Regions from separate parts of the Flavobacterium sp. KS-LB2 genome, predicted to be linked through region 2. Evidence: riboswitches for the same ligand, from Rfam matches in the RefSeq annotation. Region 2 holds a riboswitch; the other holds the start of a gene.
The links. Region 2 has a riboswitch for S-adenosylmethionine ahead of V5J73_RS12855 (alpha/beta fold hydrolase). Riboswitches for the same ligand answer to the same signal wherever they lie in the genome.

Region 1 (7,886 bases), 1.2 Mb from region 2:
TATTAGACAATACCTTTTCAGCTGGACATAAAATAGATGAAGTTAGAGTAGAAAACCATAAATTTCAGTTTTTATATCCAGAAGGTGATCAATTTCATTTTATGAATACTGAAACTTTTGAACAAATTACTTTGAACAAAAACATTTTAGACTCACCAGATTTATTGAAAGAAGGAGAAAATGTAATGGTAAGTATCAATACAGAAACTGATTTACCTCTTTCTGTAGATATGCCAGCATCTGTTATACTTGAAGTGACTTATGCTGAACCAGGAATTAAAGGAAATACAGCTACAAATGCAACCAAATCAGCAACTGTTGAAACTGGTGCAACTGTAAATGTTCCTTTGTTTATTAATGAAGGAGATAAAATTAAAATCGATACTGCATCAGGTTCTTACATGGAACGTGTTAAAGAATAGTTTTTATAGAGTTTCAGTTTTCAGTCTTAACAGACAGTTTGTGTCACTAAAGATTGAAAGCTGAAACTGAAAACTGAGACTAAAAACTATTAAAAATGAAATTCCAAAAAGTTTATACTTTACAAGAAATTGCAAATATCATCGGCTGTGAGTATGTTGGTGATACAGATTTTCCAGTTACTGGAATGAATGAAATACATGTTGTTGAGTCAGGAGATATAGTTTTTGTTGACCATCCCAAGTACTATGAAAAAGCATTAAACTCAGCCGCAACTATTGTTTTAATCAATAAAAATGTAGCTTGTCCGGATGGAAAAGCGTTGTTGATTTCTGAAGATCCTTTTAGAGATTTTAATAAATTGACAAACTATTTCAAGCCATTTCAAGTCTCTAATGTTTCAATAGCTACTTCAGCTTATATAGGTGAAGGAACTGTAATACAGCCCAATACCTTTGTAGGAAATCATGTTGTTATTGGGAAGAATTGTTTGATTCATTCTAATGTTTCCATTTATGATTATACCGTAATTGGAGATAATGTAATCATTCATGCAGGAACTATTTTAGGCGCAGATGCGTTTTATTATAAAAAACGTACTGAGGGTTACGATCAGTTGCTTTCTGGCGGCAGAGTGGTTATCAAAGATAATGTGGGTATAGGAGCGCTTTGTACTATTGATAAAGGCGTTACTGGCGATACAACCATTGGCGAAGGCACAAAAATTGACAATCAAGTACATGTAGGTCACGATACTGTTATTGGAAAAAAATGTTTAATTGCTTCACAAACCGGAATCGCAGGTTGTGTGATTATTGAAGATGAAGTGACTATTTGGGGACAAGTAGGAACAACCAGTGGTATAACGATAGGAGCAAAGGCAGTTATTCTAGGACAAACAGGAGTAACAAAATCCGTTGAAGGAGGAAAGTCTTATTTTGGTACTCCAATTGAAGAATCAAGAGAGAAATTAAAACAACTGGCAAATATCAAGAAGATACCAGAAATTCTTAATAAACTAAAGTAATATGTCTGCTAAAGAAATCGTTCAGAAATTTTACAAATCAGATGCCCTTATAGATAGCGAAGTCCTAAAAGATTTTTTGCATCCTGAAGTTATCGTTGAGTGGAATAGTAGTAAAGGATTGGTTCAATTGGACTACAATTCTCTATTAAGTCTGTCCAATGATTTAAGTAAAGCCTATGTTCGTTCAAAGGTAAGGATTAGTCATATTGTAAGTGAAAATGATACTATTTCGCTACGATATTCACATTTTGTGAAAACGATTGAGAACCCCAGAGAAGAAATGTTATTGGCCCATTTTATGGTTATTTGGCAAATAAAAGATAATAAACTATTTCGAGGGTATCAAATGAGTCAATTATCATAATTTAGTATCAAAAAACTGAATACTGAATACAGATTACTGATTACTATTTTATACTTTTGCATAACAATTTTAAAAACTACATAAAAAATATATCATGAGTGTTTTAGTTAATAAAGATTCCAAAATAATTGTTCAAGGTTTTACAGGAAGCGAAGGAACTTTCCATGCTTCTCAAATGATTGAGTACGGTACTAACGTTGTTGGTGGTGTAACTCCAGGAAAAGGTGGAACTTCGCACTTAGACCGACCAGTTTTCAATACTGTAAAAGATGCTGTAGAACAAGCAGGTGCTGATACAACTATCATTTTTGTACCGCCGGCTTTTGCTGCAGATGCAATTATGGAAGCTGCTGATGCTGGAATCAAAGTAATTATTGCAATTACTGAAGGAATTCCTGTTGCTGACATGATAAAAGCAAATAGTTATGTTAAAGAAAGAAATGCAAGATTAATAGGTCCAAACTGCCCTGGAATTATTACTCCGGGTGAAGCTAAAGTTGGTATTATGCCAGGATTTGTTTTTAAGAAAGGAACTGTTGGTATTGTTTCTAAATCTGGAACATTAACGTATGAAGCTGCTGACCAAGTTGTAAAACAAGGATTAGGAATCACTACTGCAATTGGTATTGGTGGAGACCCAATCATTGGAACTACTACAAAAGAAGCGGTTGAATTATTGATGAATGACCCAGAAACAGAATGTATCGTAATGATAGGTGAAATTGGTGGACAATTAGAAGCTGATGCTGCTCATTGGATCAAAGCTGATGGTAACCGTAAACCAGTTGTAGGTTTCATCGCAGGAGTTACCGCTCCAGCAGGACGTACAATGGGACATGCTGGTGCAATCGTTGGTGGATCTGATGATACTGCTGAAGCTAAAAAACAAATCATGAGAGAATGTGGAATTCACGTAGTAGATTCTCCAGCTGAAATTGGTAAAAAAGTAAAAGAAGTTTTAGGTTAATCTAAACTCTTATTAAATATTTCTAGAAGCCTCACAATTTGTGGGGCTTTTTTATTATTAATTGAATTAAAGAAATATCTTTGCACTTTATTAAATATTTCTGTTTTTACAGATTCAATTGTAATAAGAACAAACATAAACGAATGGTTTTCTAATGGGCCTCACGATTTTGTGGGGTATTTTTTTGTCGAAGCCAGTTCAAATAAAAATAAAATAATATGTACAAAGAGTTAAAAAAATTCAAAGTTAGCAATCAGTTTTCATTTACTACAGAAGATAGTTTAGCAGAAGTTTGCAATGCATCAGAAGGATCTGGAGTATTTTTAGTGTATTCAGTAGGAGATGAAAAAGAGTTAATTATGGTTGGTTCTACTGGAACTGTTCAAAATAACGGAACTTTGAAAATTAAAAATGGTGGACTTAAAGATAAAATTGTAGAAGGCCACCAATTTGCAAAAACTGGAAGAAAATATTCTTGGCCTGCACAAATGAAAATTGAAGATATCAGCACACTAGAGGTAGTTTGGTATGAGACATTCAATGATAAGACAAAAGTGATTCCTACATTTGTAGAAGGACAAGTTTTACAAAACTTCCTTGACGAAAATGGAAGATTACCAAAATGGAATGTAGCTTTCTAAAAGTTAACGACTGTTTTTCAGAATTTTATATTTAAGCGCTACATTTTTATGTGGCGCTTTTTTTGTTTTATTATTTTTTTGAGTGAAATTCAAAATATTTCATAAATAATTAATTACTTTTGCACCCGTTATCACGAATCCTTCAATAGGATAGCAACCTGCAACAACAAGCAAGGTGCTAAAACGATAAGCCAAATCCTTTGGAAAAAATGTTGTTTACATTCCCATATTTAGCTTCGTTTTTCGTCATAATTTTTAATTTAAAATTATTTTTATGACTTTATTTTCTAAAGAAAAAGGAAATGCCTTTGCCTTGATTCCTTTATTTGTTTTTATTTTTACTTTTTTGGGAGCGGGAATTATTTTGAATGATTTTTATGCTTTCCCATCTCCAGTAGCTGTTTTAGTTGGTATAATCGCCGCTTTTTTATTATTCAAATCCTCAACTGAGGATAAAGTTGAAACGTTAATCGCAGGTTGTGGCGAAAGTAAAATCATGACCATGTGTTTAATTTACTTGCTAGCGGGAGCGTTCGCAGTGGTAAGTAAAGCGATGGGCGGAGTTGACGCTGTGGTGAACCTTGGGATAAATACGATTGACGTTGCTTACTTTCCGTTAGGTATTTTCTTGATTGCCTCTTTTTTATCAACTGCTACAGGAACTTCAGTAGGTGCAATTGTAGCGATTGGTCCAATAGCTGTCGCTTTAGCTGATAAAAGTGGTGCTTCATTACCGCTTATATCTGGCGCTTTATTAGGTGGTTCTATGCTTGGTGACAATCTTTCCATGATTTCTGATACTACTATTGCAGCAACGCAATCATTAGGGTGTGATCTAAAAGACAAGTTCAAAATTAACTTGTTCATTGCCTTCCCTGCTGCAGTTTTTACTATTTTGGTTTTCTTTTATCTTGGTTTAAACTCTGATATTGTGACTGTTGCCATTGCAAAAAATGATTTTTCATGGATAGCAATTGTACCTTACATTTTAGTAATCGTATTAGCGGTTGTGGGTGTTAATGTATTTTCAACATTGCTTATTGGTACTTTATTAGCAGGTATTATTGGATATTTTAGTGGTTCATTTACGCTAATGGAGTTTACGCAAAAGATATATGAAGGCTTTACTAGTATGACTGATATTTTCTTGTTGTCTATGCTTACCGGAGGTTTAGCTGCCATGGTAGATAAAGCGGGCGGAATAACGTATTTATTAGTTCAGATTAAAAAAAGAATTAAAAGTAAAAAATCAGCTCAAGCGGGAATTGGCGCTATAGTAGGTTTTGCTAATTTAGCGATAGCGAATAATACGGTTTCTATTGTAATTACAGGGCCAATTGCTAAAGAAATTAACGATGAGTACGAATTAAATCCTAAAAAAACGGCTGCAATTCTGGATATTTTCTCGTGTATAATTCAAGGGATTTTACCTTATGGTGCTCAAGTATTGCTTATATTGAGCTACGCTAATGGGAAATTAGATTTCTTTGACTTAATTAGTAATGCATGGTATCATCTATTTCTACTAGTTTTTACATTAGTAGCTATTTACAGTTCGTTTTGGGATAAATGGACAAAGCGTTTCTTTAAAATTTAAGAGTTGAATTTTGACTGTTATTGCTTTTGAATTTTTTTTAAAAAGGGAATTATTATATATTTGACGAGTGTAAGATAGCCCTGATAGTAGTGAAAATCCTTTTATGTAAGCGATAGCGTTCATAAAAGATTGAAGCGGATAGCAGGAATAGCTCCAAATAAAATTTAAACTAATTTTTGAATATGAAATTACTAGAAGGAAAAGTTGCCATAATTACTGGTGCGAGTCGAGGAATTGGAAAAGGAATTGCTGAAGTTTTTGCAAAACATGGTGCAAATGTAGCCTTTACATATAGTTCATCAGTAGAATCTGCTTTGGCTCTTGAAAATGAATTGAATGCTCTTGGAATTAAAGCCAAAGGGTACCAATCGAATGCTGCGGATTTTAATGAAGCGCAAACTCTTGTAGATGCGGTTTTGGCTGAATTTGGAACGGTTGACATTTTAATCAATAACGCCGGAATTACCAAAGACAACCTTTTGATGCGTATGTCAGAAGGTGATTTTGATCAAGTAATTGATGTTAACTTAAAGTCGGTTTTTAATATGACTAAAGCCATTCAACGTACGTTTTTGAAGCAACGTTCTGGTTCAATTATCAATATGAGTTCTGTTGTGGGAGTAAAAGGAAATGCTGGACAAACGAATTATGCTGCTTCTAAAGCGGGAGTTATTGGTTTTTCTAAATCAGTAGCATTGGAATTAGGATCTCGTAACATTCGTTGTAATGTAATTGCTCCAGGATTTATAGAAACGGAAATGACGGCTAAATTAAACGAAGATGTTGTAAAAGGATGGAGAGACGGAATTCCGTTGAAACGCGGCGGAACGACTGAAGATGTTGCCAATGCATGTCTTTTCTTTGCCTCGGACATGAGCGCGTATGTAACCGGACAGGTTATGAATGTTTGTGGAGGAATGCTTACTTAAAATTCAATTAAAAGATTGTAAAATTCAAAGATTTAAAGATTTCTGAACTAAATAATTATTTTTTTAATCATTAAATCCTTCAATCATTTAATAAAGAATAAATGACAACAAATACGCTACTATTATTACTTCTTTCATTACTAATAGCTGGTGGTTTGTCGTATTTTCAATATATCTACAAAGCCAAAAACAAATCGAAAGTCGGTTGGTTTTTGGCTTTTTTGCGTTTCTTATCCATTTTTGGACTTTTATTGTTGTTGATTAATCCAATAGTAACTAAAAATACGCTTGAAACGGTAAAAACGCCTTTGCCCATTGTTGTTGATAATTCGAGTTCTATTTCTTTTTTGAATGCCAATGAAAAAGCATTAGAATTGTATAAAAAAATACAATCTAACTCTGATTTACAAGAGAAATTTGATGTGCAATCGTATCAGTTTTCCGATGACTTTGAACTTACAGAAGCTTTTGATTTTAAAGGAACTCAAACTAATATAGATGTTGTTGCCAAAAATCTAAAAAGCATTTATAAAAACAGAACATATCCAACGGTTTTGATTACAGATGGAAATCAAACTTCGGGTAATGATTATGTCTACAGTTTTGATGCTGTAAATAAAGTATATCCTGTGATTGTAGGCGATACAACGACTTTTTTAGATTTCAAAATCAATCAACTGAATGTTAATAAATATGCTTTTCATAAGAATAAATTTCCTGTCGAAGCTTTTTTAAAGTATTCAGGAACTAAAAGTGTAACAGCTGATTTTGTTATTTCGCAAGGTAATTCGGTATTCAGTAAACAATCAATTACTTTTTCTCCATTTAAGAAAACAGCAACTGTAAACATACTTTTACCGGCTGATAAAATAGGATTACAGGTTTTTAAAGCTACAATATCATCAAAAGAAAAAGAAAAAAACACGTATAATAACACTAAGAATTTTGCGGTTGAAGTCATTGACCAAAAAACAAATATTGCTATTATTTCAGCTATAAGTCATCCTGATTTAGGCGCAATGAAAAGAGCAGTTGAATCGAATGTACAGCGTAAAGTAACGATCGTTAAACCAAATGAAATCAAATCATTGCAAGATTATAATGTTTTGATTTTATACCAACCAACAACCGAGTTTAAAACTATTTTTGAGAGTAATAGAGCTGCCGGAATCAATACGTTTATCATAACAGGAAACAACACCGATTTTAATTTTCTGAATCAGCAGCAGGATAATTTGAACTTTAAAATGAGCGGACAAAAAGAAGATTATTTGTCGGTTTTTAATGAGCAGTTTAATTTATTTGCAGCTGACAATATCGGCTTTGAAAATTTACCGCCTTTGCAAAATGCTTTTGGAACCGTAACTGCAAAAGGTGCGGTGTCTGTTTTGCTATCGTCCAAAATCAGAGCTATAAATACCAATTCACCTTTGTTGGCTTTTGCCGAAAATCAGGGGAAACGAGCCGCTTATCTTTTAGGAGAAAACAGTTGGAAATGGCGTTTGCAAACCCATGTCAACAATCAATCTTTTGAAAAATATGATGTTTTCATCGATAAGATTATTCAATTTCTGGCTTCTAATAATTCTAAAAAATCACTGGTGGTGGAACATGAAAGTTTTTATAATTCAGGTGAAGCCATTGAAATAACCGCTCAATTTTTTAATAAAAATTATGAGTTTGATGAAAAAGCCCGTTTGACAATTGCGGTGACCAATACTAAAACGAAGCAAACTAAAAATTACGATTTACTAAAAGGAAATAATTCCTATAAAGTCAATCTTGACGGATTGAAAGCGGGTTCTTATGCGTTTACAGTAAAAGAATTAAATTCTAAAACGACTTATTCCAGTAGTTTTGAAATTCTTGATTTTGATATCGAAAAGCAATTTGTAAATCCAGATGTCGAAAAATTGACGCAATTAGCCACACAAACACAAG
Region 2 (7,886 bases):
TAGGTTTTTGTTCTGCTTTTATTTTAGCATAAATTGGATCAAACTCCGTCAATTTATTCAAGAAATCAGAAACATCACCTTCACGTAAATGTTCGGGAATTAAATTCTGAATATCAATTTCTTCAAACTCATTTTGCAAGTCCAATTCCCTGGCCAAAATCAATAATTTTCTACCTACATCATTCCCGCACAAGTCCTCTCTTGGATCCGGCTCAGTATATCCGTTTTGAATCGCTTCTTTTAATATTTCGCTGAACGGAGCGTCTTTTGCAGAAAAATTATTGAACAAATAACTCAATGTCCCAGAGAAAACACCCTTAATCTTAGTAATATTTTCTCCAGAAAGATGCAATAATTTAATCGTATCAATCAATGGTAATCCCGCTCCAACATTCGTTTCATAAAGATAACTCTTTTGATTATCTGCTAGCACTTTTCGTAATTTTTTATAAAAACTATAACTTAATGTATTCGCTACTTTATTAGATGAAATCAAATCAAAACTGCTTTCTGCAAGTGGAATGTAATTTTCGACAAACGTGGCACTTGCCGTGTTGTCAATTGCAATTAAATTCTCAAGATGATGCTCGGTTGCGTATGCAATTACGTCATTAATAGTATAAGAGAATCCATTGTTTTGAATTTCATTTTTCCAATTTGGAGTAACCCCATTTTTATTTAAAAGTACATTACTGGAATTGGCAATCGCAAAAACATTCAGTTTGATGTCTTTTCTTTTTTCGATGGTTGCTGCTGATTCCAATATTTGGTTAATCAACGTTCCCCCTACTAAACCATGTCCGAAAATAGCGATATTAATTTTCTTTGAAACTCCAAAAATCTCTCCGTGAATCACGTTTAAGGCTTTGTTCAGTTGCGATTTTTTAACCACCAAACTCACATTTTTACCCGTAACCGTATTATTGAAAAGAATCGGGACAATTTTATTTTTTATCAACGCCGTATAAGGCTTGTGAAACGTACTCAAATCCTGTCCAATGATAGAAATCACCGAAACATCATCGGTCACCGTGATTTTATTCACATCTTTAGAATAGAAATCATTTTCGAATTCTTTCTCTAATTCAATCATGGCTTTTGTCGCTTTGTCAGCAGCTACAACCAAACCAATTCCTCTTTCTGAAGAACCTTGAGAAATAATACTCACACTAATATCATTGTCACCCATCACTCTGAAAATACGGGCATCAACGCCAGTTTTTCCTAATAATCCTCTTCCTTCCAGATTCACTAAAGACACATTTTCAAGTACCGAAAGTGTTTTAATACCTTCTTTATTAGAATTAGAAGTAATTAATGTTCCTTTATTTTCGTGGTTGAAAGTATTCAAAATACGAAGAGGAATGTTTTTTTCCAATAAAGGGATAATCGTTTTGGCATGAAGAATCGTCGCACCAAAATTGGCTATTTCATTGGCTTCGTTAAACGACAAATGATCGATTTTTTTTGCATCAAGCACTAAGTCCGGATTAGCGGTATAAATTCCGTCTACGTGTGTGTAATTCTGTAATTCGTCCGCATTTAAGTAATTCGCTATCAACGAAGCGGTGTAATTACTGCCGTTTCTTCCTAAAGTGGTCGTGTCATTATTATTATTAGAACCGATGAAACCTGTAATAATATTCACGATTGTTCCGTTATTCTCCTTAAAATAATTGATTACGTTTTTCTTCGAAATTTGTTCCAAAGGTTGTGCATCACCAAATTTCGAATCGGTTTTAATCAATTCTCTGGTATCTGCAAAGCGAGCATTTATTCCGTTTTCAATTAAGATTGCCGTCAATAATTTGGCAGAAAGCAATTCCCCTTTGGATAAAATCTGGTCTTTAATTTTGTTGCTGTAATCACCAATTAAACTAACACCTTCAAATAATTTTTCCAAAACATGAAACTCCTCAGACAAATCCACGTTCTCATATTCATCTTGTTGGTATTTTTTAAAATCCTCAAAAAGCAGTTTATAATCCTTATTAGTAGCCGCAACCTTTAAAATTTCTTCCAGTTCATCTGTGGCATTCCCTCTTGCTGAAACCACAATGGCAATTTCCTCTCCCTGATTTACTTTATCAGTAATAATTGCAACCACTTTATTTATTCCGTCGCCATTCGATAAAGATTTACCTCCAAATTTTAATATTTTCATTGTGTTGTGTTTTTTGGCTTAGAATATATCCTGAAGCAAATTGTGTAATTGTTTGTATTCTATCAAAAAAGCATCGTGTCCGTGAATGGAAACAATTTCCTGATAGCTAACCTTATTCTTATATTTTTTTAATTCCTCGTAGGTTGCTTTATTTTCATTTGCCGTAAAAAACAAGTCTGAATTGATTCCGATAATATGAATGTCAGCTTCAATTTTTGACGTTATATCTTCGAATGAATCACTATTTCTCGTAATATCTATCGTCTTCAACAGTTGATTCATCATTTTATAAGAGGAGATTTGAAAACGTTTCTGTAATTTTTCTCCATGATGCAGCAACCAACTTTCTACATTAAAAACAGCCAATTCTTCATTGGTTGTTCGCTGAAATTTGGCAGCAAAAGACTCTGGAGTTCTATAACATAACATCGCATGAGTGCGAGCATCTTCAATAGGTTTTGAAGAATTTTTCAGAATTTGTTCCTGCAAAAAGCAATTGGCAATCAGCCAGTCTGTCGATTTCCAATCGGTTGCAATAGGAATTAAATGTTGTGTGATTTTTGGTTCCAATGCTACCATTTCCCAAGCGATTCCTCCACCTACAGAACCACCAATAATGGCGTATAGTTTTTTAATTTCAAGAAGCTGAATTCCTTCAATAAAAATTCTAGCAATATCTCTAGTATTAAAATCCGAATAATTTTCGATGCTAAAACCATCAAATCCATTTCCGGGAACATTAAACGCGAGGATTGTATATTTTGTTGTATCTATAGTTTTGTGTTCTCCAATTAAATCATTCCACCAACCGTTTTCTCCCACAACTTGTGAATTTCCGGTTAAAGCATGATTAACCAAAACTATTGGTGCGGTATGCAATTCTGCTCCAAAAACTTGAAAACTTAAGTTTAAGCCAGCATAAAAAGCGCCACTTTCGGTGGTGAAATTTTGTAATGAAAGGGATGTTGGTTTATTTTCCAATTGCAAATCTTTTATGATTTTTGACCTGTGTTTGGAAATATTAGAAAGAAAGCTAGGAGTTATCTAGACAAATTCTTAGTGTTATCTTTCCACGTTTGGCGTGGTAGAATGCAGCACCTTCTTCGATAAATCGAAGGGTTGCTAAGGCTTCATCGGGTCTAATCCCTCTGCCTTTCTTTATAACATTTCAATACGTTTTTGAACTTAAAGGCACAAATTAACTACTATTTTTTTAAACAACCAAATTTTTATCACATTGCTTCTAATTGATTTATTGCAAATTGACTTGGAAAAAATACGCGTAGCATCATGATTCCGACGAAAGAAAAAACATAGCACTATGATTCTATCTTTCGTCGAAATAATAATTTGAGATTCCCCGTTAAAGTTCCAATAGCTAAAAGAGCCTTCTCTTTATTAGATAAAAAGTTCTTCATTTTCTTTTGAATACATTTGAAATAATAATGAACTAGGTACTATTTTTTGTGCCAAAGGATCATTCTTTGAAATTTCAAATCTTGGATTAGTCAATTCATTTTTTGAATCGCTCACCTTTTCTATTTTGGTTCTAAAACCGAAACCTTTTAGTAACTGTAATGTCTTCGGGAAGTGTTTTAATGTGCTCATGATGATTAAATTTAAGATGTTAGTTTTGTTTTCCTATTATTTTTTTGAATTCTGAATTCTATTGACTTCTTTACTAATCTGAACGAAAAAACCCTTTTAGAAGAATATCCAAAAGGGTTTTAAGTTGTTCTATAACTTATACTTTTTGGAATCAACAGACATGAATGCGCACCATGGCATTGGCGCAAATCATATTTTTGACTTTAAAATTATTGGTATTCTGGATTTTCAAGTTTTTCATTCTGTACTTAATTGTATTTTCAGTTGGATAGATTTCAAAAAAAAAGCCTCCCGTTTTTTCGGGAGGCTTTTGCTATATAAATTTTGATTTTAATTTAAGCAATAGACGACCCACAGGAATTTTCCTGAATGGCTTTTGACATATTACACACATTAAATTTCATTTTTCTTTTTTTGTTGTAACAAATATGCTAACTATTTCTGAATTATGCAAATAAGTTTTAAAAAATACCTGCAAAAACAAACTCTATTTTCTTTTTTTATAGTAGTATGAGAAGAAGGAAAGATTTATGAGCAAAAAAAAGTTAAGATTAATTTGCAATTCAAAATGGTTTCATACATTTGCACCCGAATACAAGAGGAAAAATTTGAACTGATTGCAACCTCTTCATAATGAAACTAATTCATTATGGATGCTGAAAAATTTTCAGTAGAAAAAATGCTAAAGCAGAAACTCTCCTTTAGTCCTTTTCAGCAATTATTTTTCCTCGCTTAATTTTTAAATAATAATTATTATGGCCTATTTATTTACGTCAGAATCTGTAAGCGAAGGACATCCAGACAAAATTGCAGATCAAATTTCAGACGCATTAATTGATAATTTTTTGGCATTTGATGCTGATTCAAAAGTAGCTTGCGAAACTTTAGTGACTACTGGTCAAGTAATTTTGGCAGGTGAAGTAAAATCAAATACTTATTTAGACGTACAACAAATCGCGCGTGATGTAATCAAGAAAATTGGTTATACAAAAAGCGAATACATGTTTGAAGCCAATTCTTGTGGAATCCTTTCTGCCATTCACGAACAATCTGCTGACATTAATCAAGGTGTTGACAGAGCAAATCCTGAAGAGCAAGGCGCTGGTGACCAAGGAATGATGTTTGGTTACGCCACTAATGAAACAGAAAATTATATGCCATTGGCACTTGATTTATCTCATAAACTATTACAGGAATTGGCTATTCTAAGACGTGAAAATAACGAAATCACGTATTTGCGTCCTGATGCTAAATCTCAAGTAACTTTAGAATACAGCGATGACAATAAGCCAACTCGTATTGATGCTATTGTAATCTCTACTCAACATGATGATTTTGATGAAGAAGCTACCATGCTTGCAAAAATCAAAAAAGATCTTGTTGAAATTTTGATTCCAAGAATCATTGCTAAAAATCCAACACACGCTCATTTATTTAATGATGCTATTCAATACCATATTAATCCAACTGGGAAATTCGTAATTGGTGGACCACACGGAGATACTGGATTAACTGGAAGAAAAATCATTGTGGATACTTACGGTGGAAAAGGTGCTCACGGTGGTGGTGCATTCTCTGGAAAAGATCCAAGTAAAGTAGATAGAAGTGCGGCGTATGCAACACGTCATATCGCTAAAAACTTAGTTGCAGCGGGTGTTGCTGACGAGATCTTAGTACAAGTTTCGTATGCAATTGGTGTGGCTAAACCAATGGGTATTTTTATTGATACCTACGGAACTTCAAAAGTGAATTTGACCAATGGTGAAATTGCTAAAAAAGTAGAAGCTATTTTTGATATGCGTCCTTACTTTATTGAGCAACGCTTGAAACTGAGAAACCCAATCTATAGCGAAACTGCTGCTTACGGGCACATGGGACGTACTCCAGAAACAGTTACTAAAACTTTCTCTGCTCCAGGTGGAAACGAAAAAACAGTTACTGTTGAATTGTTTACTTGGGAAAAATTAGATTTTGTAGATCAAGTAAAAACTGCTTTTGGATTGGAATCTAAAATACTATTTTAAATAAATAAGGGGATTTTGTTCAGTCAAAATCCCCGTTATTTTTTATTAAATATTATACTTCAAAATAAATGTTACAAATCGTGGTAAGATAACAGTTTCATTGGTATTGAAACCATTCACGCTAAAGGTATTGTTCAATCTTGATCTTGTATTGAGAAGATTATTAGCCTGAATTCTGTATTCGAATTTAGAGTCTTTTTTGATATAATTTAGACTCGCTGTCATAATTTTAAAATTATTGGCCACTCCAGTTGTTTCATTTTTAAAGCGGTTAAGCGAATAATCCCAGTTGATATTCAACCCATTCAAGAAATAATAATTAAGCTTTACACTTGGAGTTTGTGTAGTAAAACGAGTAGATGCCTGGTCAGAAAAATTAATTCGATATCCTAAATCAATGTTAGGATATTTTTTAAACTGTGTTGCTAAAGCAAGGCTATAGCCATGGTTTACATTTTCAATTCCTTGAATGAATTCCTGTGTATTGCCATTTACTACTCTTCGGTTTAAAACAAAATTTTTGTTCCAACTGGCATTAATACCAGCCGTTGCTTTGTAATACTTTTGAAAACTTTTGGAGTAAAACAAATTACCGTTTACACTTTCATTTTCTGCATCTAAATTTAAACGGTCTGAGGTAGAATAAATACTTTGGAATGAAATCCCATTTACCACTGGATTTTTTGTAGTCGTATACGCAATATTACCAAAAATTGTTGTGAAGTTGTATAAATTATATTTGGAATAATTCAATCTATGTGAAGTAACAAGAGAATTTTCTAATTGTGCATTTCCTCTTGCAATGCTGTTAAAATTAGTAAAAATATAGCCTTCCACTAATGAGTTCACATCATTGAATCCGTTTCTTACATTAAAATTATAGGTTACATTTTCTGATTTTTTCAAATCCCAACGCGCAAACATGTCTGGTAAAAAACGGGTAAAATTTAATTGGTACGGGTTAGCAAACTGCTGATTGTTTGTGTTGTATTGATGAATTGAAAAGCCTGGATTAAAGGTAAACTTCCCTACTATAAACTTATAGTGTACCCCTAAAAATAAGTCATTAAAAGTGTATCGCACATCATTTCTATACGCAGCTTGCTCAACTTGATTGACAGACTTATCCTCTAAAATTTGCAAAATACTTGAATTATACGTTTGAAAAGCATTTGTATTTCCTGCCGTTACGTTCAGTATACTTTTGTTAGAAATTTGATAGTAATAATCGACTTTAGCATCTAATTTATTGGTTTTAACAAATCTTGACTGTTCAATATTTAAAGTGTTTTCATTCACAAAAACGGCACTTGGATCATTTGGATCTTGCGAGGTACTATTTTGATAGGGATTAACAGATAGCTGCGGATTGTAAAAAGGATCTTCATCCTCATATTGATGCTGCATCTCGACTACCCACGTACTTTTGGGATTTTGTGTGTAAAATAAATTAAGACTCTGATTGAATGATACCGGAGCTTGTTTTTGAAAAGCAATAACCGTATTAGAATTAGACACCATTGAACCATTGTTCATCGAACTAAAATCCGTTTGGCTATTATCCACATCTTGTTGATCATTTTTTCTAAAGAACGCATCATAATCCAATTGAAAGTTATCATTTGCTTTATACTTAGAACCGAATTTCGCAATAAATGCGTTGTTTTTAGAATCCGTTTTATTTTTTCTGTTTTCTAAGGTCGCAATATTTGTGGTATTAGGTTCAAAAATACCTCTTTCAGAATTTGTAATAGACTGATTGAATGTAGATGAATAGGCTGCAAAACCAGATAAAGTCCATTTTTTAGAAACCGAATGATTCAAATTTAAAGCACCAAATTTATCGCTGGCCTTAGCAACATTATCACCGCCAGAAAGTCCAAAGAAATTTCGATTTAAGTTCAATGTAGTACCACTTCTACCAATTGTATTCCTGGCACCACCGGTTATCCTGAAAAAATCAGCAGAAGTTAGGGATACTTCTCCAATATTATTCAAATTTACAATGGAGTTGATACTCGTCTTGGGTGAATAATAGAATAATTTTGGATTAAAAATATAGCCTTTGTCATTCGCCAAACCACCGCTAA

Region 1: it holds a riboswitch for S-adenosylmethionine, as region 2 does, so the genes downstream of both, V5J73_RS07455 (Na+/H+ antiporter NhaC family protein) here and V5J73_RS12855 (alpha/beta fold hydrolase) in region 2, are expected to answer to the same signal.

The regions. Positions count from the first base shown of each region.
Region 1 is NZ_CP145904.1:1,763,818-1,771,703, reverse strand. It holds gene efp (elongation factor P) at 1-422, shown strand, start outside; gene V5J73_RS07475 (UDP-3-O-(3-hydroxymyristoyl)glucosamine N-acyltransferase) at 518-1,447, shown strand; gene V5J73_RS07470 (nuclear transport factor 2 family protein) at 1,449-1,811, shown strand; gene sucD (succinate--CoA ligase subunit alpha) at 1,906-2,778, shown strand; gene V5J73_RS07460 (hypothetical protein) at 2,997-3,419, shown strand; SAM-I-IV-variant riboswitch at 3,543-3,639, shown strand; gene V5J73_RS07455 (Na+/H+ antiporter NhaC family protein) at 3,694-5,016, shown strand; gene fabG (3-oxoacyl-[acyl-carrier-protein] reductase) at 5,199-5,945, shown strand; gene V5J73_RS07445 (hypothetical protein) at 6,047-7,886, shown strand, end outside.
Region 2 is NZ_CP145904.1:2,994,123-3,002,008, forward strand. It holds gene thrA (bifunctional aspartate kinase/homoserine dehydrogenase I) at 1-2,164, opposite strand, end outside; gene V5J73_RS12855 (alpha/beta fold hydrolase) at 2,183-3,145, opposite strand; SAM riboswitch class I at 3,224-3,331, opposite strand; gene V5J73_RS12860 (hypothetical protein) at 3,563-3,772, opposite strand; gene metK (methionine adenosyltransferase) at 4,528-5,796, shown strand; gene V5J73_RS12870 (carboxypeptidase-like regulatory domain-containing protein) at 5,842-7,886, opposite strand, start outside.